DNA from 3 places in the Janibacter sp. RAF52 genome. Region 1 is predicted to be linked to each of the others. Evidence: predicted binding sites of a transcription regulator. Region 1 holds the regulator's gene; each other region holds the start of a gene.
What was found. Region 1 encodes HrcA, which represses chaperone genes, less so after heat shock. Its sites were predicted from a motif close to TTNGCACTCGNNNNNNNCGAGTGCNAA; they were not measured.

Region 1 (9,874 bases):
CACTGCCAAGCCGAAGAAGGCCTGAGCCTCACCCCACGAGCCGGTCGCGCAGCCGCGTGACCTCCTCCTGGGTCCACCCGGCGGCCTCCAGCCAGCCGATCGTCCCGCCGAACTCCTCGTCGAGGTGGGCGAGCACCGCCGCCATCGACTCCGCGCGGGGCAGCTGCTCCTCGAGGGTGTGGGTGGGCAGTGACCTGCGGTAGGGCTCGACCTCGATGAGGCGATCGATGATCCGCTCGAGCCGCCCGGCGGTCAGGACGTAGTCGGCGACGATCTCCTCGTCGGGGACCCCGGCGACCGCCAGAGCCATGCCGACGACCGTGCCCGTGCGGTCCTTGCCCGCGGCGCAGTGGACGACGGTGCCTCCGGCGCTGTCCCGGATCGCGGCGAGTGCCGCGGCGACGGAGTCGGGGCGCCGCGTGAGGTAGCCCGTGTAGTGCCGGGCCCAGAAGGCCCCGTCCCGCGGCGCGGGGTCCCCGCGACCCCACCGGACCGCCAGTGCCTCCTCGACCGTCTCATCGGCCCCGAGGTCCTCGCGCAGCAGGCTGTGGTGGTGGTGGGTCAGCGGGGTGGAGCGCAGCGGCCCGGCGCCGGTGACCTCGTGCTCGACGTGGCTGCGCAGGTCGACGACGTCCGTCACCCCGAGCACCTCGACGAGGTGACGGACATCCCCTTCGCTCAGGTCCTGGAGGTTGTCGCTGCGGATGAGCCGCCCCTCGCGGGTGGTGCGGCCGTCGCGGGTGGGCAGGCCACCGAGGTCACGCATGTTGACGACGCCGTCGAGCTCGATCCACCGGGTCATGCCGCCCACGCTATCGGTGGGAGGATGGGCCGGTGCGTCCCCCCTTCGGCATCTACCTGCACGTGCCCTTCTGCACGGTCCGATGCGGGTACTGCGACTTCAACACCTACACGGCCACCGAGCTGGGCCCCGTCGGCGGCGCGAAGGGGGCGAGCGTCGCCACCTTCGTCGACGCCGCGATCGGCGAGCTCGACCTGGCGGCGCGGTCCGTGGGCACGGACCGCCCGGTCTCGACGGTCTTCGTCGGGGGCGGCACGCCGACGCTGCTGCCCCCGCAGGACCTCGTGCGCTTCCTCGATGCCGTGCGGGAGCGGTGGGGCCTGGACGACGATGCCGAGGTAACGACGGAGGCCAACCCCGACAGCGTCACCGAGGAGTCGCTGCGGGTGCTCGCCGACGGCGGTTTCAGCCGGGTGAGCATCGGCATGCAGTCAGCCGTGCCGCAGGTGCTCGCGACGCTCGACCGCACCCATGACCCTGCCAACGTCGCCCGTGCCCTGGCCGCGGCCCGTGCCGCGGGTCTCGCGGTGAGCCTGGACCTCATCTACGGCACGCCGGGGGAGACCCTCGACCAGTGGCGCACCTCGCTCGAGACCGCCGTCGCCCTCGAGCCCGACCACCTGTCCGCCTATGCCCTGACCGTCGAGGACGGCACCAAGATGGCCGCCCGGGTGCGTCGGGGCGAGCTGCCGATGCCGACGGGTGACGACGAGGCGGACAAGTACGAGCTGGCCGACGAGCTGCTCGCCGCGGCCGGCTACGGCTGGTACGAGATCAGCAACTGGGCCCGCACGCCCGCCGACCGCTGCCGGCACAACGAGGCCTACTGGCGCAGCCACGACTGGTGGGGCGTCGGCCCGGGCGCGCACAGCCACGTCGACGGCGAGCGCTGGTGGAACCTCAAGCACCCGGCGACCTGGGCCAAGGCGCTGGCCGAGGGGGACCCGGCCGCCGAGCGCGAGGTCCTGACGGCCGAGCAGCGCGCCGACGAGGACGTCCTGCTCGGGGTGCGTCTCGTCGACGGGCTGCCGACCGATCGCTTGACGCCGCAGGGGCGTCGGGCCGTCGCGGGCCTCGTCGCCGACGGCCTCGTCGAGGGTCGGGCCGCGATCGGCGGCCGTGTCGTCCTCACCCGCCGTGGTCGACTGCTGGCCGACACCGTCGTCCACCACCTCGTCAGGAGCGCAGGTGCCTGACGTCCCGCAGATCCCCGACCTCATCGCCGCCTTCGACCTGCTCGGCGTCTTCGCCAACGGGCTGCTCGGTGGGGCCGTCGCCCGGCGCTACCAGCTCGACCCGGTCGGCTTCTGCGTGCTCGCCGTCGTCTCCGCCCTCGGGGGTGGCGCGATCCGTGACGTGCTGCTCGACGTCCAGCCGGTGGCGCTGACCGACCTGCGGTACCTCACGGTGGCGCTCACGGCCGCCCTCATCGCCTTCCTCGTCCCGCTCGAAGGGCGCCGCTGGCGGCAGGTCTTCCCCTGGGTGGACGCCGTGGCGCTCGGCACCTGGGCCGTCGTCGGCACCCAGAAGGCGCTGCTGCTCGACATCCACTGGTTCCCGGCGATCCTGCTCGGCGTACTCACCGCGTGCGGGGGAGGGGTCGTGCGCGACGTCATGCTCGGCAGCGTGCCCGCGATCCTGCAGCGCTCCGAGCTCTACGCGACCGCGGCCTTCGCCGGCGGCGCCTCCTTCGTCCTGCTCCAGCTGGTGACCACTGATCCGCTCGCCTCGTTGGGGGCACTGCTCATTGGCGGCGGCGTGTGCGACCTCGCTCGACGGCGTGGGTGGATGCTGCCGACCGAGCCGAAGTGGCGCCCGAGCCGGGTGCACCGCCGCTGACCCGGTGTCGATGACCGCTTCGCGGACGCAGGTGTGCGGGCGCTTACCCCATGGCGCACGATGAGGGCATGACCACGACTCGTACCGCCATCGTCACCGGAGCCGCCCGCGGGATCGGCCGGGCCATCGCCCTTCGCCTCGCCACGGACGGCCACCACGTCGCCGTCCTCGACCTCGACGAGTCCGCCTGCCAGGTGGTCGTCGACGAGATCACCGAAGGGGGCGGGACCGCTCTCGCCGTGGGCGTGGACGTCTCTGACGCCGAGCAGGTCGAGGCGGGCGTCGCTCGGGTCGCCGCAGAGCTCGGCGCCCCGACCCTGCTCGTCAACAACGCGGGCATCATCCGCGACAACATGCTCTTCAAGATGTCGGTCGACGACTGGGACTCCGTCATGGCGGTCCACCTGCGCGGCGCCTTCCTCATGACCAAGGCGGCCCAGGCCCACATGACCGCGGAGAAGTACGGCCGCATCGTCAACCTCTCCTCGACCTCCGCCCTCGGCAACCGGGGCCAGGCCAACTACTCCGCCGCCAAGGCCGGCATGCAGGGCTTCACCAAGACCCTCGCCATCGAGCTCGGCAAGTTCGGTGTCACCGCCAATGCCATCGCTCCGGGCTTCATCCAGACCGACATGACCGCGGCCACCGCCGAGCGGATCGGCGTGCCCTTCGAGGACTTCCTCGCCCACGCCGCCAAGGAGACCCCTGTCGGTCGCGTCGGCCAGCCCGAGGACATCGCCGCCACCGCATCCTTCCTGCTGTCCGAGGAGGCCGGCTTCGTCTCCGGCCAGGTCATCTACGTCGCCGGCGGCCCGCGCGACTGACCCGCTACTCGGCCGTGACGAAGTCGATGAGCTCCTCGACGCGGCCGAGCAGCGCCGGCTCGAGGTCGGCGTAGGTGCGCACGGTGGCGAGGATCTGTTTCCAGGCACGGGCGATGTCGGCCTGGGTGTCGTGGGCCCAGCCGAGGTGCTGGCAGATGCCCTTCTTCCACTCGATCGAGCGGGAGACCGTCGGCCAGGTGTCCATGCCGAGACGCTGGGGCCGGACCGACTGCCAGACGTCGACGTAGGGGTGGCCGAGGACGAGCACGTGCTCAGGGGCGACCCGGTTGGCCTTCTCGACGATGCGCGACTCCTTGCTGCCCGGCACGAGGTGGTCGACGAGCACGCCCATCCGGCGGCCGGGGCCGGGAGCGAAGTCGCGGATCGCGGCAGCCAGGTCGTCGACGCCGTCGAGCGGCTCGACGACGACACCCTCGACGCGCAGGTCGTGGCCCCAGACCTTTTCGACGAGCTCGGCGTCGTGGCGCCCCTCGACGAAGATCCGCGAGCCTCGGGCGACGCGGGCCTTGCCGTCGTGGACGGCGACGGAGCCGCTCGCGGTGCGCGAGGCCTGCTGCTGGGCGGCGGCGAGGGCCGCGCGCTGCGCCCCCTTCGGCGGGGTGAGGGTCACGGGGGCGCCGTCGACGTGGAAGCCCGGCCCGAGCGGGAAGGCCTTGACCTTGCCACGTCGGTCCTCGAGGTGGACGACGTGGACGCCGCCGGCCTTCTCCACCGCGACCACGGCGCCGACCCAGCCGGTCTCGACGTCCTCGACGACGGTGCCGGTCACCGCCTCGAGGGCGCGGGAGGTGGGCCGCGCCAGCCTCCCCTTCGACTGCCAGCCGGCGGAGAGGACGTCCTTGCCGTATCGATCGCTCACGCAGGGACGGTAGGCCGAAGGGCGGTCGCCGGCGCAGGCGGCACGCCGGATTCCGGGGAATGCCCGCCCCGGTCGTAGACTTGGCACTCAGGTGGACCGAGTGCCAGCGGTCCGAGCATCGTGTCGAAGGGAGGTCCGCATGAGCCAGGAGCAGCGGCGCATGGCCGTGCTGAGCGCCATCATCGAGGACTACGTGCAGACCTCCGAGCCGGTGGGTTCCAAGGCTCTCCTGGACCGGCACCAGCTCAACGTCTCGGCCGCGACGGTGCGCAACGACATGGCCGCGCTCGAGGACGAGGGCCTCATCGCGGCGCCGCACACCTCCGCCGGGCGGATCCCCACCGATGCCGGCTACCGGCTCTTCGTCGACCGCCTGGCAGCCGTCCGCCCGATGTCGAAGGGGGAGCGGGCCGCCATCACGAGCTACCTCGAGGGCGCCGACGACCTCGACACCGTCCTCGACCGGACGGTGCGTCTGCTGTCGACGCTCACCCGTCAGGTCGCCGTCGTGCAGTACCCCTCGCTGACCCGCAGCACCGTCCGGCACGTCGAGCTCGTCCCGATGAGCCGGACGCGGCTCATGGTCGTCGTCATCATGGGCAGCGGCCGCGTCGAGCAGCGGATCATCCCGATCAACGTCGACTACACGACCGCGGCGGGGGCCGAGGCCCTCGCCAGCGCGCGTGCGCGGATCAACGCCGCGACCCACGACCGGCGCCTCGCCGAGGCGCTCACCTCGCTCGCGACCCTCCACGAGGACGACCGTGAGACCGAGGACGCCCTGACGGCGGGCGTGCTCGCCGCGCTCGACGCGGCGCTCGCGGAGGAGCGGGCGACCAAGGTGACGCTCGCCGGCACCGCCAACCTCGCCCGCAGCTCCGGCGACTTCCCGATGACGCTCGAGCCGGTGCTCGACGCCCTCGAGCAGCACGTGGTGCTGCTGCGCCTGCTGAGCGCCGAGGCCCACGACGCGTCGACGGGCGTCTCGGTACGCATCGGCGCCGAAAACCCGGTGTCGAGCCTGCAGTCGACCTCCTTCATCACCTCGGGCTACGGCGCGGGCGACGAGCACGTCGGTGCCGTCGGCGTGCTCGGCCCGACCCGCATGGACTACCCGGCGACCATGGCGCAGGTGCGCGCTGTGGCCGCCTACCTCTCGCGGATCGTGGACGCCTGACCGGCGCCACCCCGCACCCGACCGACATCGACCACGACCCACGAGGACCTCACGCGTGAACGACTACTACGAGGATCTGGGCGTCAGCCGCGAGGCCACGCCCGAGGAGATCAAGCGGGCGTACCGCAAGCTCGCCCGCACCCTGCACCCGGACGTCAACCCCGGCCCCGAGGCGGAGGAGCAGTTCAAGCGGGTCTCGCAGGCCTACGACGTCCTCTCCGACGAGACGAAGCGCCGCCAGTACGACATGGGCGGTGACCCCTACGGCGGTGCGCACGAGGGCTTCGGTGCCGGCTTCAGCTTCAGCGACATCATGGAGCAGTTCTTCGGCCAGGCCGCGGGCGGCGGTCGTGGGCCGCGCTCGCGCTCCTCACGTGGGCAGGACGGCCTCGTGGGTCTCGAGATCGACCTCGCGACGGCGGTCTTCGGCGGCGAGCAGGACCTGACGATCGACACCGCGGCAGTGTGCGGCTCGTGCTCCGGCGACGGGGCCCAGCCCGGCACCGGTCGCCGCACGTGCGACACCTGTGGTGGGCGCGGTGAGGTCCAGCAGGTGCAGCGCTCCTTCCTCGGCCAGGTGATGACGAGCCGTCCGTGCCCGACCTGCCAGGGCTTCGGCGAGGTCATCCCGAGCCCCTGCCACGAGTGCTCCGGCCAGGGCCGCGTGCGCAGCCGCCGCACGATGAAGGTGCGCATCCCCGCCGGTGTCGACACCGGCACCCGCATCCACCTCGCCGGCGAAGGGGAGGTCGGTCCCGGTGGTGGGCCGGCCGGGGACCTCTACGTCGAGCTGCGGGTCGCCGAGCACGAGACCTTCACCCGGCGCGGCGACGACCTGCACGCATCGGTCGCGGTACCGATGACGGCAGCCGCCCTCGGCGTGACGATGAGCTTTGCCACCCTCGACGGCGAGCAGGAGATCACCATCAAGCGCGGCACCCAGCCCGGCGACACGATCGTCCTGCCCGGGCTCGGCGTGACCCACCTGCGGCACGAAGGGCGTGGCGACCTCGTCATCCACGTCGACGTGCGCACCCCGACCAAGCTCGATGCCGAGCAGGAGCAGCTGCTGCGCGACCTCGCGCGGCTGCGTGACGAGGAGCAGCCCGACGGCGAGCTCCACGACGTCGACTCCGGCTTCGTCGGGCGCCTGCGGCACGCCTTCAAGCGCTGACGGCCCGGACGCCGCGCGATGTTGCGCCGCTTCGTCGGCCTCGACGGCACACCGCAGGCGTCGCCGGCGCTCGAGACGTCGCTGCGCACCACCCCTGAGCAGCTCGGGCCGGTGCGCGCCCGGCACACCGTGCCCGCCGCCTCGCGTCCCGTGGCGGCCCTGCTCGCGGTCGTCGGGGTCGTGGTGGTCCTGGCCGTCGCGACCGCGACCGTGCTCGTGGTGCTCGGCGCGCTGCCGGTGGCCGCCGTCCTGTGCCCTCTGGCCATCGGGGTGGCCGTGGCCGTGCTCGTCGGGGTGGGTCTCGCGGCCACCCACGACAGCCGGGGCATCGAGGTGCGCGCCCACGGCCTGGTCGTCGGCTCGCGCCCGGTCCCCTTCGCGACGATGGACCCCGGCCGCATGGTGTGGGCGACGTCCGCCCGGGCTGCCCGCTCCGTCGTCACGCTCGCCCGGCGCCGCCGGGTGGCCGGCGGGGAGTGCCTGCTGCTCAACGGCACCGACGGGCCCGACGCCGTCGACGACTGGCGGGGCCTCGGGGGCAGGTACGACCCGTTGCCGCGGGCCCCGCGGCTGGACACCCCCTTCGTCTGGTGGGCGCTCGGCCCCCGCGACGTCGCCGCCTTCGTCCGTGACCTCGAGGCGGCGATGGTCGCCGACGGCTACCCCGTGCACGGGCTCGCCGACCACCTGGCGCGGCACCGGACCGACGTGCCGGCCGGTCGCGAGGCCCTCCCGCGCCGGGCGCCGCACGACCCGCCGCTGTGGCGGGCCCGACCAGAGGCAGGACTGGGGCCATGACCGCACCACTCTTCGTCGTCGACCCCGGTGCCCTCGACGGTCTCGGGGTCGCCGACGTCGTCGACCTCACCGGGCCGGAGGCCCACCACGCCGCGGCCGTCGTGCGGCTCGCGGTGGGGGAGCACGTGCTCGTCGCCGACCGGCAGGGGGCCCGCGTGCTCACCGAGGTCACCGAGGTCGCCCGAGAGCTGGTGCGGCTGCGGGTGCTCGAGCGCGCCGACGAGCCGGAGTCCTCCCTCCGCCTGACGCTCGTGCAGGCCCTGGCCAAGGACGGGCGGGACGAGGACGCCGTCGAGGCCGCCACCGAGTTCGGCGTCGACACCGTCGTCCCGTGGCAGGCCGACCGGTCGATCGTGCGGTGGAAGGGCCCCAAGGTCGACAAGGGCCAGCGCAAGTGGGCCAATGTCGTCGAGCGCGCCGCGAAGCAGTCGCGTCGGGGCCGGTGGCCCCAGGTCGACGGGCTCGTCACGAGCTCCGCCCTCGCCCGGCGCTGCGCGGGCGCGACGACCTTCGTGCTGCACGAGGACGCGACGACCCCGCTGGCCACCGCGCCGCTCCCGGACTCCGGCGAGGTCCTGCTCGTCGTCGGACCCGAAGGGGGGATCTCGCCCCAGGAGCTCGAGGCCTTCGTCGCGGCAGGCGCCACGCCCGTGCGGCTGGGGGCGCAGGTCCTGCGCGCCTCGACGGCCGGGCCGGCCGCCATCGCCGTCGTCAGCGCACGGGGCCGCTGGGCGTGACGCGCCAGTACTACGCGTGGGCCGGCGGGACCCCGGACGACCACGCCGCGCTGGCCCGCATGTCAGCTGCCGGTCCGGCCGACATGGGGCCGCTGCTCGCGTCCTTCAGGGGCGGGGTCGGCGCCCGGGCCCGGGGCCGCTCGCTCGCCCTCCTCGCGCTCGTCTGCGTCGGGCTCGGCGCGATGGTGGCCGGGCTCGCCCCCGGCGGGCCCTCGCTCGCGCTCGTCGTCGGGGCGTGGTGCGTCGCGGCCGCGGTGTACCTCCCGGTCATGCTCGTCGTCCACCTGGCCGCCCGCCGCACCCGGCAGGACGTCCACCGCCACGGGCTCGTCGTCCGCGGCCCGGGGAGTCGGGCCGAGGCGCTGCCCTGGGAGTCGATGGACCCTGGCCGCATCTTCATCGCGACGAGCGTCCGCGCGATGACGCGGATGCCGCTCGCCCTGCACCGCCAGCAGGCGGTCCTGCCCCCGGGCGTCGTCGTCAACGCCTGGACCGACCGCCCACTCGGGTCGCTGCCGGTCGCCGAGGCGCTCTCCCAGGGGTACCGGTACCAACCGGCTCCCACCGACAGCCCCTTCGGCTGGTGGCAGCTCGGGCCGAGCGACCCGCGAGCCTTCCTCCAGGCGGTCGAGGCGGCGATGGTCGCCGACGGCTACCCCGCGGCGGGACTGACCCCCTTCGTCCTCGCCCGCAGGGTGCGTGCCGGTGACCTGCGCCGCGCCCCTGAGCTGCAGCGGGAGCGGGCCCTCGTCGACCCGGTCGTGGGGCTGCCGCAGGGCTGAGGCCGATCCGGTCGTCCCGGCGCGGCGCCGCCCGTAGAATCGGCGGCACGATGCCTCCATCAGACCAGCCCGACCTGCGCGCCCTCGACGCGATCTCCGACGACCCGCGCGCCACCGCGCACGAGCGCGGCACCCGCTCCCGGCAGACGATCGTCCTGCCGGACAACGTGCCGATGGTCAACATCCTCGGTCCGACGGACGAGCTCCTGCGGACCATGGAGCGCGCCTTCCCCAAGACCGAGATCCTCGTGCGCGGCAACGAGTTCCGCCTCGAGGGGCCGACCGAGGACCTCGCGATCATCGACCGTCTCCTCGACGAGGTCATGGAGATCGTCGAGGCCGGCCAGCCGCTCAACCGCGATGCCATCGAGCGCTCGATCGCCATGCTGCGGGGGCAGACCCGGGAGCGGCCCGCTGACGTGCTGACGATGAACATCGTCTCCAACCGCGGCCGCACCATCCGGCCCAAGACCCTCGGGCAGAAGCACTACGTCGACGCCATCGGCGACAACACGGTGATCTTCGGCATCGGGCCGGCCGGCACCGGCAAGACCTACCTGGCGATGGCCAAGGCGGTCGCCGCCCTGCAGGCCAAGGAGGTCAGCCGGATCATCCTGACCCGGCCCGCGGTCGAGGCCGGCGAAAAGCTCGGCTTCCTCCCGGGCACCCTCGGCGACAAGATCGACCCCTACCTGCGGCCGCTCTACGACGCCCTGCACGACATGATCGACCCCGACTCGATCCCGCGGCTCATGGCCGCCGGCACCATCGAGGTCGCCCCCCTGGCCTTCATGCGCGGCCGCACCCTCAACGACTCCTTCATCATCCTCGACGAGGCGCAGAACACCTCGCCCGAGCAGA
Region 2 (9,874 bases), on a different contig from region 1:
AGCGGGCCGAAGGGGGCGGGCTCGCCGATCTTCGCCGTCACTGTGTCGCCGGAGGAGCGGCCGGTGAGCCGGCGCTGCACCCACGGTCCGGCGTAGGTGACCGCCCACCGGGCGCGCTCGGCCCGACGCTGGGTGGCCGGTCGCGACGGCGCCGGGTCGAGAGGAGTGTCCCAGCCCGCCCGCGTCGGCAGGCCGAGCGCCGTCAGCGCCGCCTGGGCCACCCGCTCGTGCCCCGGTGTGCTCAGGTGGATCCGGTCCTCGCCCCACATGCGCGCGTCCTTGACCGAGCGCATGCCCCACAGGTCGAGGACGTGCGCGCCGTGGCGGGCGGCGATGGAGTGGAGGTTGGCCGTGTGCACCGCGTGCCGCGAGCGAAGGGCGGAGAAGAGGCCTGCTCCGCGCGGGTCCGTCGGCGTCGCGAGGAGCACGTCGGCGCCGGCCTCACGGATCCGCGCGACGGCGTCCTCGAGTCGGGCGGCGATCGCGTCGAGGTCGACCCGGGGGCGCAGGATGTCGTTGCCACCGCCGACCACCGAGACGAGGTCCGGGGCCATCGTCAGCGCCTCGTCGAGCTGCCGGCCGACGACGTCGGCGAGCTTGCGGCCGCGGATGGCGAGGTTGGCGTAGTGCAGCTTCTCGCCGCCGGTGCGCCCGGCGAGCTCCGCGGCGAGGCGGTCGGCCCACCCGATGAAGCGGCCCTCGTGCCGAGGGTCGACGTCGACCATGCCCTCGGTGAAGGAGTCGCCGATCGCGACGTAGCGGCGCCAGGGGTGCTGGGCGGGGGTGGTCGGCTCGGTCACGGCAGGCTCCAGTCGATCGGGTCGGCTCCCTGACGGGTCAGCAGCTCGTTGGTCCGGCTGAAGGGCCGCGAGCCGAAGAACCCGTTGCGGGCGGACAAGGGGGAGGGGTGGGCGCTCTCGATGCGTGGCACGTCGCCGAGCGCAGGGGCCAGGTTGCGCGCCTGCCGACCCCAGAGGATCGCGACGAGTGGGCCGCCGCGGCGGGCGAGGACCTCGATCGCGCGGTCGGTGACCTGCTCCCAGCCGCGGCCCTGGTGGCTGGCCGGTGCGCCGGGGCGCACGGTGAGGCAGCGGTTGAGCAGCATGACGCCCTGCTGTGCCCACGGTGTGAGGTCGCCGTTGCCGGGGGTGGCGACGCCGAGGTCGTCGACGAGCTCGCGGTGGATGTTGAGCAGGGACCGGGGCAGCGGCCGCACGTCCGGCGCCACCGCGAAGGAGAGCCCGATGGCGTGGCCGGGGGTGGGGTAGGGGTCCTGGCCGACGACGAGCACCCGGACCTCGTCGAGCGGGATGGTGAAGGCTCGCAGCACGTGCTCGCCAGCGGGAAGGTAGCCGTGGCCGGCGGCGACCTCGGCGCGCAGGTACTCGCCCATGGCCGCGATCGTCTCGGCGACGGGCTCGAGGGCCTGGGCCCAAGAGGGGTGGACGAGCTCGGTCAGGGGGTGTGCTGGCACCCGCCCAACCTATGCCTGCCGCGGGGACGACGAACCCCCCGGTGCAGGGGCCCGGGGGGTTCGTGGATCGGGGGTCGTCAGCAGGTGGCGCTCGTGGGCGGCACCGGGGCGCCGGCGAGCTCGTGCAACTCGATCTTCACGGCGTGCTCGACGAGCGGGGCGAGGAACTCGGGGTGCTGGTTGGTCGGCTCGATGCGCTCCCGGGCGCTCGCGACCATGGCCTCGATGCGCTCGCAGGCGACCTGGGGGTAGCGGACGCACAGGTCCGCGGCCATGTTGGTCATGACGTGGTCCACGTGGATGGTGATCATGGGTCCTCCTCGGCTCAAGATGAACACAAGGTTAACACCATGTGGACGGCGCTGCCGAAGTGTTTGCCGGGAGGGCACCTTCGGGCGTGTCCCTGCCGTCGCGTGAGGGCCTCGCGCCGCGCCGGCTGGCCCCTAGAGTGCCTCCGTGCACGGATTCGCTGACGACAACACCTCCCTGGCCGAGCTGGCTCGGATCGTCCTCGACTACTCGAAGGAGCGCCTCGAGCTCGACCCGGTCCCGCTCGACCGGCCCCTCACGCCGGCGCAGCTGCAGGAGCGTGCCGGTCAGACGATCACCGCCGAGGGGCTCGGCGGGCAGTCGGCGATGGACCTCTTCGCCGAGGTGCTCGCACCCGCCTGCCTGTCCGTCGACCACCCGCGCTACCTCTCCTTCATCCCGTGCGCGCCCACCGAGGCCGCCGCGATGTTCGACCTCGTGGTCGGCGCGAGCTCGATCTACGCCGGCTCCTGGCTCGAGGGGTCCGGCGCGGTCTATGCCGAAAACCAGGCGCTCCGGTGGATCGCTGACCTCGTCGGCCTCCCCGAGTCCGCGGGCGGCGTCTTCGTCCCCGGCGGCACGATCGGCAACCTCTCGGCCCTCGTCGCAGCCCGTGCCGAGGCGCGCCGCACCGCACCCGCCGGTCAGCGTCCCTTCCGGGTCGCGACCACCCGCGGAGCCCACTCGTCGATCCAGTCCGCCTGCGACGTCATGGACGCCGAGCTCGTCACCGTGGAGCCCGACGAGCGGGGTCGGCTCACCGGCGAGCGGCTGCGCGAGGTCCTCCTCGCCGAGGGGCCGGAGACCTTCTTCGCCGTCGTCGCGACGGCGGGCACGACGAACTTCGGCATCATCGACGACCTGACCTCCGTGGCCGAGGTGTGCCGCGAGCTCGGCATCTGGTTCCACGTCGACGGCGCCTACGGTGGCGCCGGTCTGGCCGCGCCCTCGGTGCGCGACCTGTACGCGGGCATCGAGCACTGCGACTCCTTCATCGTCGACCCGCACAAGTGGCTCTTCGCCCCCTTCGACTGCTGCGCGCTGCTCTACCGCGACCCCGAGGCGGGGCGCCGGGCCCACACCCAGCACGCGGGCTACCTCGACGTGCTCACCGAGGCGACCGACTGGAACCCGACCGACTACTCCGTCGGTCTGACGCGACGGGCCCGGGGTCTGCCCTTCTGGTTCTCCCTGGCCACGCACGGCACGCAGGCCTACACCGACTCGGTCGAGAAGACGCTGACCGTCGCCGCCTTCGCCGAGGCCGAGATCGCCCGCCGCGAGGGCTTCGAGCTCGTCGGCGAGCGCTTCCTGTCCGTCCTCGTCTTCCGGCGCACGGGCTGGACGGCCGCGGACTACCAGGCCTGGTCCGACCGCATCCTCGACGAGGAGTTCGCCTTCGTCGTGCCGACCAACCACGACGGCGAGACCCTCGCGCGCTTCGCGATCGTCAACCCCCAGACGACGACCGACGACATCGTCGCCATCCTCGACTCGATGGGCTGAGCCTGTGACGGGTGGGGCTAAGGGGGCGTGAGTGACCCCCTTCGCCCCGCCTGTCCAGCCGACACGCCGAGGTAATGACAGGCGTGTGATTTCGCCGGTACAGTGCTCGACGTGAACCTCGCAGACCAGACCGCCGCGCCGACCCCCTCGGTCCCGCTCACGGACCGCGACCGCGAGATCCTCGCCTTCGAGCGCCAGTGGTGGAAGTACGCCGGCTCCAAGGAGCAGGCGATCAAGGAGCTCTTCGACATGAGCTCCACCCGCTACTACCAGGTGCTCAACGGGCTCATCAACAACCCGGCCGCCCTCTCCGAGGACCCCATGCTCATCAAGCGGCTGCGCCGCCTGCGCGACCAGCGCCAGCGCACCCGCAGCGCGCGGCGGCTCGGCATCGAGATCTGAGCGCACGCCGCCACGAGGGCCCCGCACGACCACCGGTCGGGCGGGGCCCTCGTGCGTGCACCGGGCGCCCGAGGGTCACGGAAGCGTCACGGATCGTGCCCGGGCCGAACCCGCCGTCGTGCTCTCGCGTCTCACGGTGCAGGGGTGGAGGGGCAGGTGGGCGGCTCCGGTCCGCAGGGGGTACCGGAGCCGCCCACTCGTTGGCACAGTGGGGACCATGACCGACCTCGACTGGAGCACCCCCGACGGGCTGGCGGCGATCGCCGACCACCTGGCAGCACAGGTCGACGGCTGGACGCGGCCGACCGCGTGGGCCGTGGCGATCTCGCCCGCCAGCAGCGACCCGGAGTGGGAGCTGCCGCACGTCAACCTCCCCGGCGGTCGCCACGGCCTGGCGGCCGTGGTCCTCGCCACGGTGCTGCGGCACGACGGGTCGACCGCCACCCTCGGCGTGTCGACCGACCAGCTCGCCGCCGCCGTCGAGGCCCTCGCGCCGGCCCGGGCCTGCGAGCAGCTCGAGCACCCCAACCTCGCGGCCTGGCAGGGGCTGCTCGCCGCCGCCCGCGACAACCCGGCCCGAGAGCTCGTCGCCGTCTTCGTCGCGGACCTCGACGACCCGATCTCCTCCGACGTCGACGGAGCCATGAGGGCGAGCTTCGAGCACCACCACCCGGCGGTCTGAGGCCGAGGCGGCGGCCCGGGCCGGCCTCGTTTGCACTCGACGGAGGAGAGTGCCAATAATGGCGTTAGCACTCTCCTCGTGAGAGTGACAGTCCTGACCGGTCAGGTGAGGGGCGCGATCGCACGGTGACGTGAGCCGGGTGGTCGCTCTCCGTCCGTCGCGGGCACCCCCGGTCGCACCCTTCGATTCGCGTGGAGGAACCACCCGAATGGCAAAGCTCATTGCTTTTGACGAGGAGGCCCGTCGCGGCCTCGAGCGGGGCATGAACACCCTCGCCGACGCCGTCAAGGTCACCCTCGGCCCCAAGGGCCGCAACGTCGTCCTGGAGAAGAAGTGGGGCGCCCCCACGATCACCAACGACGGCGTGTCCATCGCCAAGGAGATCGAGCTCGACGACCCCTACGAGAAGATCGGGGCCGAGCTCGTCAAGGAGGTCGCGAAGAAGACCGACGACGTCGCCGGTGACGGCACGACGACGGCCACCGTCCTCGCCCAGGCCCTCGTCCGCGAGGGGCTGCGCAATGTCGCGGCCGGCGCCAACCCCATGGCCCTCAAGCGCGGCATCGAGAAGGCCACCGCTGCGGTGTCCGACGAGCTGCTCGCGATGGCCAAGGAGATCGAGACCAAGGAGCAGATCGCTGCCACGGCCTCCATCTCCGCTGCTGACCAGGAGATCGGCGCCAAGATCGCCGAGGCCATGGACAAGGTCGGCAAGGAAGGCGTCATCACCGTCGAGGAGAGCAACACCTTCGGGCTCGAGCTCGAGCTCACCGAGGGCATGCGCTTCGACAAGGGTTACATCTCCGGCTACTTCGTCACCGACACCGAGCGCATGGAGACCGTGCTCGAGGACCCCTACGTCCTCATCGCCAACTCCAAGATCGGCTCGATCAAGGACCTGCTGCCCCTCCTCGAGAAGGTCATGCAGGCCGGCAAGCCGCTGCTCATCATCGCCGAGGACGTCGAGGGCGAGGCCCTGTCGACGCTCGTCGTCAACAAGCTCAAGGGCACCTTCAAGTCCGTCGCCGTCAAGGCTCCGGGCTTCGGTGACCGCCGCAAGGCCATGCTCGCCGACATCGCCATCCTCACCGGTGGCCAGGTCATCTCCGAGGAGGTCGGCCTCTCGCTCGACACCGCCGAGCTCGACCTGCTCGGTCGTGCGCGCAAGGTCGTCGTCACCAAGGACGAGACGACCATCGTCGAGGGTGCTGGCGACCAGGACCAGATCGCCGGTCGCGTCAACCAGATCAAGGCCGAGATCAGCAACTCCGACTCGGACTACGACCGCGAGAAGCTCCAGGAGCGCCTCGCCAAGCTCGCCGGCGGCGTCGCCGTCATCCGCGCGGGTGCGGCCACCGAGGTGGAGCTCAAGGAGCGCAAGCACCGCATCGAGGACGCCGTGCGCAACGCCAAGGCTGCCGTCGAGGAGGGCATCGTCGCCGGTGGTGGCGTCGCGCTCCTGCAGGCGACCAAGGCCGCCTTCGACAAGCTCACCCTCGAGGGTGACGAGGCGACCGGCGCCAACATCGTGCGCGTCGCGGCGGGTGCCCCGCTCAAGCAGATCGCGACCAACGCCGGCCTCAACGGCGGCGTCGTGACCGAGAAGGTCGAGAACCTCCCCGCGGGTGAGGGCCTCAACGCGGCGACCGGCGAGTACGTCGACATGATCGCCCAGGGCATCATCGACCCGGCCAAGGTCACCCGCAGCGCGCTGCAGAACGCCGCCTCCATCGCGGCGCTCTTCCTCACCACCGAGGCCGTCGTCGCCGACAAGCCGGAGAAGGCCGCTCCGGCCATGCCCGGTGGCGACGACATGGGTGGCATGGGGGGCATGGGCTTCTGAGCCCACTCCTGCACCACGCACGAAGGGCGGTTCCCCCGGATCGGGGAACCGCCCTTCGGCGTACCCTTCCTGCATGACGTCACCGCAGGAGCTGGCGGACCGGCTGGGTGCCACGGGTTACCTCGCCGACGAGGACTTGGCCACGGTGGCCTTCCTCGCGCGGGAGATGCAGCGCCCCCTGCTGCTCGAAGGAGCCCCCGGCACGGGCAAGACCGCCCTCGCCGAGGCCCTCGCCGAGCTCGAGGGGACCCCCCTCATCCGGCTGCAGTGCTACGAGGGGCTCGACGCCTCCCAGGCCCTCTACGACTGGGACTTCCCGCGGCAGATCCTCCACCTGCGCACCCTCGAAGCGGTCGCCGCCAGCGGCGAGCTCGACCCGAGCGAGGCGGAGAGCTCACTCTTCGACGAGCGCTACCTCCTGGAGCGCCCGGTGTTGCGGGCGCTGCGCACCAGCCCGGTCGTGCTCCTCGTCGACGAGATCGACCGGGCGGACGACGAGTTCGAGGCCTTCCTGCTCGAGGTGCTCTCGGGCTGGACGGTGAGCATCCCCGAGCTCGGGACGGTTCGGGCCGCCGTGCCGCCGACCGTCATCCTCACGTCGAACCGCACCCGGGACCTGCACGACGCACTCAAGCGGCGCTGCCTCTACCACTGGATCGACCACCCGGGCCTGGAGCGCGAGGTGGCGATCGTCCGCAGCCGCCTCCCCGGCGTCAGCGAGACGCTGGCCCACCAGGTCGTCACCGCCGTCCAGCGACTGCGGACCGAGGACCTCGTCAAGCCCCCGGGTGTCGCCGAGACCCTCGACTGGGTCGCTGCCCTGCAGCGTCTCGGGTCGCCGGAGCTCGACCTCGAGACCGCCGCCCGCACGCTCGGGGCCGTCATCAAGTACCGCGAGGACGCCGAGCGGGTGAGGCAGGCACTGGACCGGGTGCTCGCCCGATGACGGCACCCCCGCACGCCGGCGAGGTCGACGAGATCCTCCTCGCGCTCGCCCACGCGGCCAGGGCCGCCGGGGTCGGGGTGACCCACGACCGGGCCGCGACCTTCCTCGAAGCGGCATCGGTCGTCGGGGTCGGCGACCTCGAGCACGTGCGTCGGGCGGGCCGGGCCACGCTGTGCGCCGGCCCGGAGGACCTCCTGCGCTTCGAGCAGGTGTACGCCGAGTGGTTCGCCGGGCGCGACGACCTGCCCTGGCGGGTCGACAGGGAGGAGCAGAGCGCGCTCGTCTCCCCCTTGCCCGAGGACGACGGTGCCGACGACGGGGAAGGGGAGGCTGACGCACTGCACGTGGCCGCGAGCGAGGTCGAGGTCCTCCGCTCCCGCGACGTGGCGGCGATGGGTCCGCGGGACAAGGCCGTGCTCGACGGGATGATCGCGGGCCTGCGGCCGCGGCTGCCGGTGCGTCGCGGGACCCGACGGACCACGTGGGTCCGGGGGGAGATCGACGTGCGGACCACCCTTCGCTCGATGCTGCGCCAGATGGGGGAGCCGAGCCGGATCCACCACCGGCGGCGAGGGCCGCGCACCCGCCGGGTCGTGCTGCTCGTCGACGTCTCGGGGTCGATGCGACCCTACGCCGACGCGCTGCTGCGGCTGGCCCACGGCATCGTGCGGGCGCCCCGGCCCGGTGGCACGGCAGGAGACGTCGAGGTCTTCACGCTCGGCACACGCCTCACTCGTGTCACCGAGGCCCTGCGCACCCGTGACCCCGAGCGGGCGCTCGTGCGCGTGGGTGACCGGGTACCGGACTGGTCCGGCGGGACGCGGCTCGGTGAGGTGCTGCGGGTCTTCCTCACGAGGGAGCAAACCCGGCACCTGGCCCGCGGCGCCGTCGTGGTCGTCGTGAGCGACGGCTGGGAGCGCGGCGACGGCATTGAGCTCGCCGACCAGCTGGCCAGGCTGCGCCGGATGTCCCACCTGCTGGTCTGGGTCAATCCCCACCGCGGCAAGGAGGGGTACCGTCCGGTGCAGGTGGGCATCGTCGCCGCGCTGCCCCACATCGACGCCTTCGTCGCAGGACACTCACTGCGGGCGTTCGAGGACCTGCTGGAGGTGTTGGCCGATGCGTGAGGCGCTCACCGAGCTCCTGGACTGGTGGGAGCAGGGACACTCCGTCGGGGTCGGGACCGTCGTCGCGACCTTCCGATCCGCACCGCGGCCGCCCGGCGCCTCGATGCTCGTCGGGCCCGACGGCACCGCTGTCGGCTCGGTCTCCGGCGGGTGCGTCGAGGGTGCGGTCTACGAGCTGGCCCAGGAGGTGCTCGAGTCGGGCACCCCGGCCCTCCAGCGGTACGGCGTCTCCGACGACGACGCGATGGCCGTCGGCCTGACCTGCGGCGGGGTCCTCGACGTGTGGGTCGAGCAGATGAACCGCAAGACCTTCCCCGAGCTCGGCGAGGTGGCCGCCGACATCCGGGACGGCCGTCCGGTGGCGGTCGCCACGGTCATCGAGCACCCGGACCCCACCTGGCTCGGGCGGCGGATGCTCGTGCGCCCCGATCAGGAGCCGACCGGCACCCTCGGCTCCGCGCGGGTCGACGCCGCCGTCCGTGACGACGCGCTCGGCCAGCTCGCGCTCGGTCACAACGCCACCCTCGGCTACGGCGCCGACGGGCAGCGCCGCGGGGAGGGTATGCGGGTCTTCGTGTGGGCCTTCGCTCCGCCGCCGCGCATGCTCGTCTTCGGCGCCATCGACTTCGCGGCCGCCGTCGCCCGCGTGGGCTCTTTCCTCGGGTACCGCGTCAGCGTGTGCGATGCCCGGCCGGTCTTCGCGACGCACAGCCGCTTCCCGGCGGCCGACGAGGTGGTCGTCGACTGGCCGCACCGCTACCTGGCAGCTGAGCAGGAGGCCGGGCGGATCGACGGGCGCACGGTCATCACCGTGCTCACCCACGACCCGAAGTTCGACGTGCCGCTCCTCGAGGTGGCCCTGCGCCTGCCCGAGGTCGGGTACGTCGGTGCCATGGGCTCGCGTCGCACGCACGAGGACCGTCAGGAGCGGCTGCGCGCGGTGGGGGTCAGCTCGGCGGAGCTCGACCGGCTGCGCAGCCCGATCGGGCTCGACCTCGGGGCCCGCACGCCCGAGGAGACCGCCATCAGCATCGCGGCCGAGTTCGTCGCCGAGCGGTGGGGCGGCTCCGGTCGACCGCTGGCCGAGCGCCAAGGGCGGATCCACCACTCGAGCGAGGGATGAATCCTCACGCGAAGGGGTGACCTCCGGCACGGTCATGGCTAGCATGAGCCAGATCACACTGTCGTGATCGAGATCAGGAGCGCCCCATGGCCAAGATCGAGCTCGTCGTCGACGGCGCCCGCGTGGCGGACGACGTCGAACCCCGGATGCTGCTCGTGCACTACCTGCGCGAGACCCTCGGCAAGACCGGCACGGTGGTGGGGTGCGACACCTCCAACTGCGGAGCGTGCACCGTCCACCTCGACGGCAGGAGCGTGAAGTCCTGCAACGTCCTCGCCGTCCAGGCAGATGGCTGCGAGGTGACGACCATCGAAGGCATGGCCACGGATGGCGAGCTGCATCCGGTGCAGGCGGCCTTCCACGAGTGCCATGCCCTCCAGTGCGGCTACTGCACCCCCGGCATGATCATGCAGTCCGCCGACCTGCTGCGCGACAACCCCGATCCCTCGGAGGAGGAGATCC
Region 3 (9,874 bases), on a different contig from region 1:
CCTACCGGACGGACATCCGCATCACCGGCGGTGCGACCACCGGTGATGCCGTGGTCTTCCGCGGTGGCGACTGCTACCTCCAGGACAGCGACTTCGGGCTCGGGCAGGTCCTCGACGGCAACTCCCCGGTCTGCAAGGCGCAGCCTGACTCCGTCAACCCCGAGCGGGTCGAGGGCATGCGGCCACTGAGCAGCGGTGCCGCCTACATCGAGGCCGGGTACAGCCAGGTGTGGGAGGCGATCGGCAGAGGCGAGATGCTGCCCAACACCTGTCGCTGCGACGAGCGGATCGACAACGGCATCGCGATCTCGTGGACTCGGGAGATCAGCCAGGGCGCCACCGTGACGCTGTCGAGCCTGACCTTCTTCTCACCCGTCGGCACGACTCCGCTCACCGTGAGCAAGACGGTTGACCAGTCCGAGGTGTCGGCCGGCTCCGAGGTCACCTACACGATCCGGGTCTCCAATCCCGGGGCGACGAGCCAGGTCGTGAGCTCGGTGACTGACTCGCTGCCCGCCGGGTTCACCTACGTGCCGGGCTCGACGACCGGCGCGACGACGAACGACCCGACGGGCACCACCGACCTGACGTGGACGGATGACATCGAGGTACCTGCAGCGACGGGCGACACCCCGGGCTCGGTGTCGTTGAGCTTCCGGGCCACCGTCTCCGACGTCGCAGGGACGTACACCAACACGGCCAGTGCGACGGGCGAGGGCGTGACCGTCGTCGCCGCCGAGGACACCGCCCCGGTCACCGTCACGGCAGCGAGCCCGACGACCGCCACCTCAACGACCTCGACCTCCACCTCGACGACATCGTCGAGCAGCACGTCGACGAGCACCACCTCCACCTCGACCAGCTCCACCCCGACGTCGACGACGACGAGCGACCCGACGGCGACCACGAGCCAGCCGACCTCGACGACGACCGGGGGGCCGACGGCGACCGTCTCCGGTGGCCCGGAGACACCTGACGTCGTCCAGACCGACGGTGGGCCGATGGACTCCGCGTCAGGCGGCGCACTCGTGGTCCTCGCCGGTGCGGCCGGTCTGGGTCTGCTGCTCGCCCTGCGGTGGAGCGTGATGCGGCCGAGCCGACGCCACTGACGCGGGGCGGCAGACTTAGCCGTCGGCGAGAGCAGCCGGGCGCACGACGAGGACAACTTGGTCGCCGCCGACGCGCGTGAGCACGATGGTCGCGCTCTCGCCGGACCCTGCGCCGCGGCCGATCTTCAGCTGCTTGCGCAGCTGGTCCTCGTCGAGCCGGATCCCGCGCTTCTTGACCGTCAGCCCGGTGATGCCGCGCTCGCGCAGCCAGGCGCGCAGGCCCTTGACGGTGAAGGGCATCGCCTCGAGGACCTCGTAGCGGCGGGCGTGGCCGAGGTCGAGCGCCTGATCGCTCGTGACGTAACCCAGGCCGGCCTCGAGCTCGATGCCCGAGACCGCGCCGGTGACCGTGCCGATGAGCCCGGCACGCGTGACCGCACGGTCGGCCTCGTAGAGCCAGGTGCCCGTGTCGTCGAGGGAGTGCGCGACGCCGGGGTCCTCCTCGCAGCTGCGCTGGTCGACCTCGACGGGCGGGGCCCCCTTGCGCAGGACGCGGGCGGACCGGCCGGCCTCCTTGACGAGCGGCCCCCACCAGACGGTGCACTCGAGGACGGTGCCCTGCCACGAGGTCCACTGGGCCTCGGTGCCGAGCGGTGGGATGTCGTGGGGGAGCGACGGGGAGAGCTTGGCCCCGGTCGCGGGCACATCGCGGGCGACGGAGAGCACGAAGTCCCACGACGGTGAGATCTCGTCGAGCCGGAAGACCCGTCGGGTGCGCCCGGAGCGGTCGGCCACCCCCGGGGTGCGGCGGGCGGGGTCGAGCCACACGCCGGCGCGGGAGCGAAGGGGGTCCAGCGGCGCCTCGAAGTCCTCGGCCACGCCCGTGCGTGCCCGGCTGTCGGGCCACGGCCGCAGGTTGACGTCGGCGATGGCGGCAGTGAGCGGGTCGGCGTCGACGCCGTGGACGGTGACGCCGAGAGCGCTCATCGCCATCGCGTCCGAGCCGATGCCGCAGCCGAGGTCGTGGACCGTCGCGAGGCTCGCCGCGGCGTAGCGGCCGGCGTGGGTGGCGGCGACCTCGAGCCGGCTGGCTTGCTCGAGGCCGTCGGGGGTGAAGAGCATGCCCTCGGCGAACTCGCCGAACTTGTCGCGGGCCCGGCCCTGGAGGCGCTTCTGCGTCATCAGGCCGGCGGCCTGCTCGGCGGTGAGTCCCTCCCTGCGCAGGCGGGCGGTGACCGTGACGGCCTCCGCCTCCGTGTACTCGGGGAGACCGTGCAGGTGGGCATGCCCCTCGGGGGAGGCGAGCCAACGCACGGTCTGGATGTCCACAGGCGCATTGTCCATGGTGGGCGCCCGATCCGCAGCCGCCACCCTCGCTGGCACTCGGGTTGACCGAGTGCCAGATGGCGTCCTAGATTGATCTTGGCACTCACCACTGGCGAGTGCCAGATGCCACGGTTGGACGACCCCCGCGACGGCGCCCGGCCAGGCTTCGCCCCAGAACTCACATTCGTCCCACAGAAGGAGTCACCGTGTCGGTTTCCATCAAGCCGCTCGAGGACCGGATCGTCGTCAAGGGCATCGAGGCGCAGCAGACCACCGCCTCCGGCCTCGTCATCCCGGACACCGCCAAGGAGAAGCCGCAGGAGGGCGAGGTCGTCGCCGTCGGCCCCGGCCGTTTCAACGACGACGGTGACGAGCGCGTCCCGATGGACATCTCCGTCGGCGACCGCGTCATCTACTCCAAGTACGGCGGCACCGAGATCAAGCACGGTGGCGAGGAGTACCTCATCCTCTCCGCCCGCGACGTGCTCGCGATCCTCGCCTGAGCCTGCGCACGACACACAGCTGACGCCCCGGGTGCGGCCCTCTCCCGGGCCTGCCGGGGCGTCGCTCTTTATCTCCCTTCGTCAAGAACCTAAGGACAAACATGGCCAAGGAACTGGAGTTCAACGACTCCGCCCGTGACGCCCTCCAGCGCGGCGTCGACCAGCTCGCCAACGCCGTCAAGGTGACGCTCGGCCCCAAGGGTCGCAACGTCGTCATCGACAAGCAGTGGGGCGCCCCGACGATCACCAACGACGGCGTGACCATCGCCCGCGAGATCGAGCTCGAGGACCCGTACGAAAACCTCGGTGCGCAGCTCGCCAAGGAGGTCGCGACCAAGACCAACGACGTCGCCGGTGACGGCACGACGACCGCGACCGTCCTCGCCCAGGCCATGGTCAAGGAGGGCCTGCGCAATGTCGCCGCCGGCGCCGCTCCGTCCGGCCTCAAGCGGGGCATCGACAAGGCCGTCGAGGCCGTCTCCGCGCGCCTCCTCGAGATCGCCCGCGAGGTCGAGGGCAAGGAGGAGATCGCGCAGGTCGCCTCCCTCTCCGCCCAGGACCAGGGCATCGGCGGCATCATCGCCGACGCCTTCGACAAGGTCGGCAAGGACGGCGTCATCACCGTCGAGGAGTCCTCGACTGCCGAGACCGCGCTCGACTTCACCGAGGGCATGCAGTTCGACAAGGGTTACATCAGCCCCTACTTCGTCACCGACCCGGAGCGCATGGAGGGTGTCCTCGAGGACGCCTACGTCCTGATCAACCAGGGCAAGATCTCCACGATCCAGGACATCCTCCCGGTGCTGGAGAAGGTCGTCCAGAGCGGCAAGCCGCTGCTCATCATCGCCGAGGACATCGAGGGCGAGGCCCTCTCCACCCTCGTCGTCAACAAGCTCAAGGGCGTCTTCAACGTCGCGGCCGTCAAGGCCCCGGGCTTCGGCGACCGCCGCAAGGCGATGCTCCAGGACATTGCCATTCTCACCGGCGGTCAGGTCATCGCCGAGGAGGTCGGCCTCAAGCTCGACCAGGTCGGTCTCGAGGACCTCGGTCAGGCCCGTCGTGTCGTCGTCACCAAGGACGCGACGACGATCATCGACGGCCAGGGTGCCGCCGACGACGTCACCGGTCGGGTCAACCAGATCAAGTCCGAGATCGAGCGGACCGACTCCGACTGGGACCGCGAAAAGCTCCAGGAGCGCCTCGCGAAGCTCGCCGGTGGCGTCTGCGTCATCCAGGTCGGCGCCCACACCGAGGTCGAGCTCAAGGAGAAGAAGCACCGCATCGAGGACGCGATCTCCGCGACCCGCGCGGCCATCGAGGAGGGCATCGTCGCCGGCGGTGGCTCCTCGCTCGCCCACGCGGTCTCCGTCGTCGAGGGCCTCGGCCTCGAGGGTGACGAGCAGGTCGGCGCCAACATCGTGCGGACCGCCGGTGTCGAGCCGCTGCGCTGGATCGCCGAGAACGCGGGCCTCGAGGGCTACGTCGCCGTCGCCAAGGTGCAGGAGCTGACCCCCGGCCAAGGCCTCAACGCCGCGACCGGTGAGTACGGCGACCTCATCGGCCAGGGCGTCATCGACCCGGTCAAGGTCACCCGCTCCGCGCTCGTCAACGCCGCCTCGATCGCGTCGATGGTGCTCACCACCGACACGCTCGTCGTGGACAAGAAGGAGGACGAGGACGAGGGCCACGGCCACTCGCACTGACGTCCTGACCCGAATGGGGTGGCGCACCGGTTGGTGCGCCACCCCATTCGTCATGCTCCGTGGTGTAGATGCGACCTAGGAGCCACCGACCGACCCTGATCGCTGTGAAAGACGGCCCCAGCGAGGCTGCCGCGAATCGCAGCCGTCGCGCTGACGCGCCACAGATCGCATGCCACCTATCCATGGAGTGCCCCTTGCGCGGCCTCGGGTCATCCCCCCGGGACCGCGACTGCAGGAGGGGCCACCCGGCAGGTCGGCTGGCGCTGAGGGTCAGTCCTCGGGATCGAGCCGCCCTGGTCCGTCGGGGTGGGGCCGTGGGCTCCTCGCGGGGCGCCGGATGCAGGCGCAGCCGGGTCTGGCCTCCCGGTCGGCCGTCTCCCTCGTCCTCATCGGCTTCGTCACCGGACTGGCCGTCCCGCTGCAGGGTGTCATCGAGTCCGAGTACCTGGCGCAGCGGACCGATGGCGGGTCCATCGTCCACGGCGTGCCCACGCTCGACCTGCTCTACTACTCGCTGCCCGTCGTCGCCGCGCAGGTGCTGGCCGTGGTGGCCGGCGGGCTCGCCGCGATCGGTCTGCTCGTCGCCGTCGCCGAGCAGGTCTCGCTGCGAGGCGCCGACCTGGCCCGGCAGGTGGCACTGGGGGTCCCACGTCGCGTCATCCGCACGGCACTGGTCGTCGAGACGGCCACGCCAGCCGCCATCATGACGACTGTGGCGCTGCTCCTCGGCGCGGCGGTCCCGGTGCTCTCGGTGACGCTCACCGGCAATGCCGCACTCCTGGGCCGGGTCGAGTGGGCTCGGCTCGCCGGGACCTGGGTGGCCCTGCTGGCCGTGGTCGGCCTGGCCTCCTGGGTCGGGGGCCGTGCGCTGCCCAGCGCCACCGGTGCTCGACGGATCCGCGATCGGGAGTGACCCCCTGCGCGCGAAGGTGGAGAGGTCAGGCCGTGACGATGACCCGGACCTCGACGGTCTCGGGCAGGTCGCGCAGGCGCTGCTCGGTGTCGGCGGGCAGACCGCTCGCCAGGTCGGTGACGGCGTAGCCGTACTCGCCCTTGGTGCTCAGCTGCTGGCTGTCGATGTTGACGTCGCCCTCGGAGAGGATCGTGTTGACCCGGGCGAGGACGCCGGGGACGTTCTTGTGCAGGTGGAGGATGCGGGTGCCGCCGTCGGCGACGGGTGCCGCGACCGCCGGGACGTTGACCGACATGGTCGTCGCACCGGTGCTCGCCCAGTCGCGCAGCTTGCCGGAGACGTAGCGCCCGATGTCGAGCTGGGCCTCCTCGGTGGACCCGCCGACGTGAGGGGTGAGGATGACGTTGGGGATGCCCTGCAGGCAGTTGTCGAAGGGGTCGCCCGCCTTCTTGGGCTCGCTCGGGAAGACGTCGACGGCCGCGCCGGCGATGTGCCCCGACAGGAGGTTGTCGCGCAGCGCCTCGAGGTCGACGACGAAGCCGCGCGAGAGGTTGAGGAAGAGGCTGCGCGGGCGCATCTTGGCGAACTGCTGGGCGCCGAAGTTGCCCGCATTGCCCGCGCGGCCGTCGACGTGGAGGGTGATCGTCTCGCAGGTCTCGAGCAGCTCGTCGAGGGTGTCGCACTTCTTGGCATTGCCGAGCGGGAGCTTGTCCTCGAGGTCGTAGAAGGACACGTGCATGCCGAAGGCCTCGGCGACGACCGACAGCTGGGCGCCGATGTTGCCGTAGCCGATGATGCCGAGGGTGCGTCCGCGGACCTCGTGCGCGCCCTTCGCCGACTTGTCCCAGACGCCGGCGTGGAGCGCGGCGTTCTTGTCCGTCAGGCGGCGGGCCAGCGAGATGATCTCGCCGAGCGCGAGCTCCACGACGCTGCGGGTGTTGGAAAAGGGGGCGTTGAAGACGACCGTGCCGGCCTGGGCGGCGGCGTCGAGGTCGATCTGGTTGGTGCCGATGCAGAAGGCGCCGATGGCCTTGAGCTCGGGCCGGGCCTCGATGACCGCCCGGGTGACCTTGGTCTTGGAGCGGATGCCGACCATGTCGACACCCTCGAGCGCGGCGATCAGCTCGGTCTCGTCGAGCGCACCGGAGCGGGTCTCGACCTCGAAGCCGGCGTCGGTGAGCGCCTCACGGGCGGCCTCGTGGATGTTTTCCAGCAGCAGAACCTTCACGCCGGCAGGGTATGCCCGCCCCCGATGTGACCTCGCACGCGCCCGCCATGCGGAACCACGGGCCCACGGGCGCAGGGCCGCTGGCTAGGGTGTGGTCATGCGTCTCCTGGGTGTCCTCGGTGGAATGGGCTGGTCGGCAACGGCGGAGTACTACCGCCGTCTCAACGAAGGGGTCGAGGCCCGGCTCGGGGGCCTGCACAGCGCCCGGGTGCTCATCCACAGCGTCGACTTCCAGGCCGTCGACGACGCCGACGAGTCCGGCGACTGGGACGCGATGGCCGACATCCTCGTCGAGGCCGCTCGGAGCCTGCGCGCTGGTGGCGCCGAGGGCATCCTCCTGGCCGCCAACACGATGCACGCGGTCGCCGACCGCATCTCGGCGGACCTGGACATCCCCTTCTTCCACATCGCCGAGGCCACGGCCGAGCGGGTGGCCGGCGCCCACCAGCGCCGGGTCGGTCTGCTCGCGACGGCGACGACGATGGGTGGCGACTTCTACACGACCCCCTTCGAGCGGCGCGGGATCGACGTCGTCCTGCCGGACCCGGCCGACCGACCGGAGGTCGACCGGATGATCTACGAGGAGCTCGTCCCCGGCATCATCAAGGACAGCTCGCGCAAGGAGCTGCGGCGGATCATGCAGGGCATGGCCGATCGGGGCGCCGAGGGCGTCGTGCTCGCGGGCACCGAGCTCGGGCTGCTGCTCGAGGAGGACGACTGCCCGGTGCCGCTGCACGACACCACGGCCGTGCACGTCGACGAGGCGCTCACCTGGATGCTCGCGGAGGGCTGACCCTTCGAGACGGTCGCTGCGCGACCTCCTCAGGGGCCGTGGGTGGTGGAGACGGTGGCTGCGCGACCTCCGGGTCCTGAGGAGCGAGTCCGCGCAGCGGGCGAGCGTCTCGAAGGGCAGGGGCCGTGGATGGTGGAGACGGTCGCTGCGCGACCTCCGGGTCCTGAGGAGCGAGTCCGCGCAGCGGGCGAGCTTCTCGAAGGGCAGGGACCGTGGTCACCAGGGGACGTCGATCTCCGCCTCGCCGGTGACGACCTCGATCTGCTGACCGCCCAGCTCGACGACGCTGCCGGCGCGGATCTGGGCGCCGCGGCGGGTCTCGGGGGCGCCGTCGACGCTCACCTGACCGGCGGCGATGACCTCACGGGCCATGACGCCGTCCTCCACCAGGCCGGCCAGCTTGAGCAGCTGGCCGAGGCGGATCGACTCGTCGCGGATGTGGACCGGTGCGGGAGAGCTCACGCCACCAGACTAGGCGGCGAAGGGGGAGCGTTCAGCCCGCGAGGCCGGCGCGGGAGATGTCCCGCCCGGCGAGGACGACCTGACGCTCGTCCTCGGTCATGCCGCCCCAGACCCCGAAGGGCTCGCGGATGGCCAGCGCGTGCGCGCGGCAGGCGGCGATGACGGGGCAGGAGGAGCAGATCTCCTTGGCGGCGGCGTCACGCAGACGGCGGGCGGCGCCACGCTCGCCGTCGGGGTGGTAGAAGGACTCGCTGCCGGTCTCGCGGCAGGCTCCCTCGAACTGCCACTCCCACAGGTCTGCCACCGGTCCGGGTGCGGTGCCGTCGTGTCCCATGTCTGTCCCTCCAGAGAAGCCGTGTGGAGGGACCCCGTCGCCTCCGCGTTCCTGAGGGACAACCTAAGGAGATCGAGGCCAACGCAGGTCGTCTGCAGGGTATGGATTCCCCCCGGAAATGCGGCCTTTGGTCAGGAAATGGTCAGGTCAGCGACGCCCTCGAGGTGGCTTAGGATAGAGAGATGGATTTCGGTGACCCGACCACCCGTGACGACTCCGGGGCCGGTGTCCCGGACCCCTTCGCCAAGCTGGGGCTGACCTACGACGACGTCCTCCTGCTGCCCGGCTACAGCGAGTTGGCGCCCGGGGACCTGGACACGACGACGCGCCTGACGCGCGAGATCTCCATCCGCACGCCCCTCATCTCGGCGGCCATGGACACCGTGACCGAGTCGCGGATGGCCATCGCCATGGCGCGCCAGGGTGGCATCGGGGTGCTCCACCGCAACCTCTCCATCGAGGACCAGGCCTACCAGGTCGACCTCGTCAAGCGGACCCAGACCGGCATGATCACCAACCCCGTCGTCATCGGCCCCGAGGCCACCCTCGACGACCTCGACCAGCGGTGCGGCGAGTACCGCGTCTCGGGTCTGCCCGTCGTCGACGGTGACAACGTGCTCATCGGCATCATCACCAACCGCGACCTGCGCTTCACGCCCGTGGCCGAGTGGTCGACGACCCTCGTGCGCGACGTGATGACCCCGATGCCCCTCATCACCGCCCCGGTCGGCATCTCGCACGAGGACGCGACCCTGCTGCTGCGCCAGCACAAGCGCGAGCGGCTGCCGATCGTCGACGACGCGGGCAAGCTGGCCGGGCTGATCACGGTCAAGGACTTCGTCAAGAGCGAGCAGTTCCCCAATGCGAGCAAGGACGCGCAGGGCCGCCTGCTCGTCGGCGCGGCCATCGGCTACTTCGGCGACGCCTGGGAGCGGGCGACGACCCTCATCGACGCCGGCGTCGACGTCCTCGTCGCCGACACGGCTCACGGGCACGTCCGCCTGCTGCTCGAGATGTGCGAACGGCTCAAGAAGGACCCGGCGACCCGCCACGTCCAGATCATCGGCGGCAACGTCGCCACCCGCGAGGGAGCGCAGGCCTTCATCGACACCGGCGTCGACGCGATCAAGGTGGGCGTCGGGCCGGGCTCGATCTGCACGACCCGCATCGTCACCGGGGTCGGTGCCCCGCAGATCACCGCGGTCCACGACGCCTCCCTCGCCGCGCGCCCGGCCGGCGTCCCGGTCATCGCCGACGGCGGCCTGCAGCACTCGGGTGACATCGCCAAGGCGCTCGTCGCCGGTGCCGACAGCGTCATGGTCGGCTCGCTCCTCGCCGGCTGCGAGGAGAGCCCGGGCGAGCTGATCTTCGTCAGCGGCAAGCAGTTCAAGGCCTACCGCGGCATGGGCAGCCTCGGCGCCATGAGCAGCCGCGGCAAGAAGTCCTTCAGCAAGGACCGCTACTTCCAGGCCGAGGTGACGAGTGACGACCAGCTCGTCCCCGAGGGCATCGAAGGGCGCGTCGCCTACCGCGGCACCCTCGCCCAGGTCGCCCACCAGATGG

Region 2: groL (chaperonin GroEL) is a predicted target of HrcA. The motif match lies at 4,403-4,429, and genes of this name have one in related genera.
Region 3: groES (co-chaperone GroES) is a predicted target of HrcA. The motif match lies at 2,426-2,452, and genes of this name have one in related genera.

Annotation. Positions count from the first base shown of each region.
Region 1 covers NZ_JBFRDY010000007.1:108,679-118,552, reverse strand. Annotated here, with positions in the region: gene AB4Y78_RS11170 (hotdog fold domain-containing protein) at 1-25, shown strand, start outside; gene AB4Y78_RS11165 (tyrosine-protein phosphatase) at 29-802, opposite strand; gene hemW (radical SAM family heme chaperone HemW) at 835-1,998, shown strand; gene AB4Y78_RS11155 (trimeric intracellular cation channel family protein) at 1,991-2,641, shown strand; gene fabG (3-oxoacyl-ACP reductase FabG) at 2,710-3,465, shown strand; gene AB4Y78_RS11145 (DUF3097 domain-containing protein) at 3,470-4,345, opposite strand; gene hrcA (heat-inducible transcriptional repressor HrcA) at 4,485-5,522, shown strand; gene dnaJ (molecular chaperone DnaJ) at 5,578-6,696, shown strand; gene AB4Y78_RS11130 (hypothetical protein) at 6,715-7,494, shown strand; gene AB4Y78_RS11125 (16S rRNA (uracil(1498)-N(3))-methyltransferase) at 7,491-8,231, shown strand; gene AB4Y78_RS11120 (hypothetical protein) at 8,228-9,013, shown strand; gene AB4Y78_RS11115 (PhoH family protein) at 9,064-9,874, shown strand, end outside.
Region 2 covers NZ_JBFRDY010000002.1:15,751-25,624, reverse strand. Annotated here, with positions in the region: gene AB4Y78_RS02520 (SGNH/GDSL hydrolase family protein) at 1-800, opposite strand, end outside; gene AB4Y78_RS02515 (uracil-DNA glycosylase) at 797-1,474, opposite strand; gene AB4Y78_RS02510 (three-helix bundle dimerization domain-containing protein) at 1,552-1,785, opposite strand; gene AB4Y78_RS02505 (pyridoxal phosphate-dependent decarboxylase family protein) at 1,931-3,289, shown strand; gene AB4Y78_RS02500 (DUF3263 domain-containing protein) at 3,401-3,691, shown strand; gene AB4Y78_RS02495 (hypothetical protein) at 3,909-4,373, shown strand; gene groL (chaperonin GroEL) at 4,582-6,216, shown strand; gene AB4Y78_RS02485 (AAA family ATPase) at 6,290-7,162, shown strand; gene AB4Y78_RS02480 (vWA domain-containing protein) at 7,159-8,289, shown strand; gene AB4Y78_RS02475 (XdhC family protein) at 8,282-9,412, shown strand; gene AB4Y78_RS02470 ((2Fe-2S)-binding protein) at 9,499-9,874, shown strand, end outside.
Region 3 covers NZ_JBFRDY010000011.1:6,867-16,740, reverse strand. Annotated here, with positions in the region: gene AB4Y78_RS13265 (DUF11 domain-containing protein) at 1-1,109, shown strand, start outside; gene AB4Y78_RS13260 (THUMP-like domain-containing protein) at 1,125-2,378, opposite strand; gene groES (co-chaperone GroES) at 2,582-2,878, shown strand; gene groL (chaperonin GroEL) at 2,980-4,581, shown strand; gene AB4Y78_RS13245 (hypothetical protein) at 4,919-5,494, shown strand; gene serA (phosphoglycerate dehydrogenase) at 5,520-6,722, opposite strand; gene AB4Y78_RS13235 (aspartate/glutamate racemase family protein) at 6,820-7,515, shown strand; gene AB4Y78_RS13230 (RNA-binding S4 domain-containing protein) at 7,732-7,977, opposite strand; gene AB4Y78_RS13225 (WhiB family transcriptional regulator) at 8,009-8,311, opposite strand; gene guaB (IMP dehydrogenase) at 8,494-9,874, shown strand, end outside.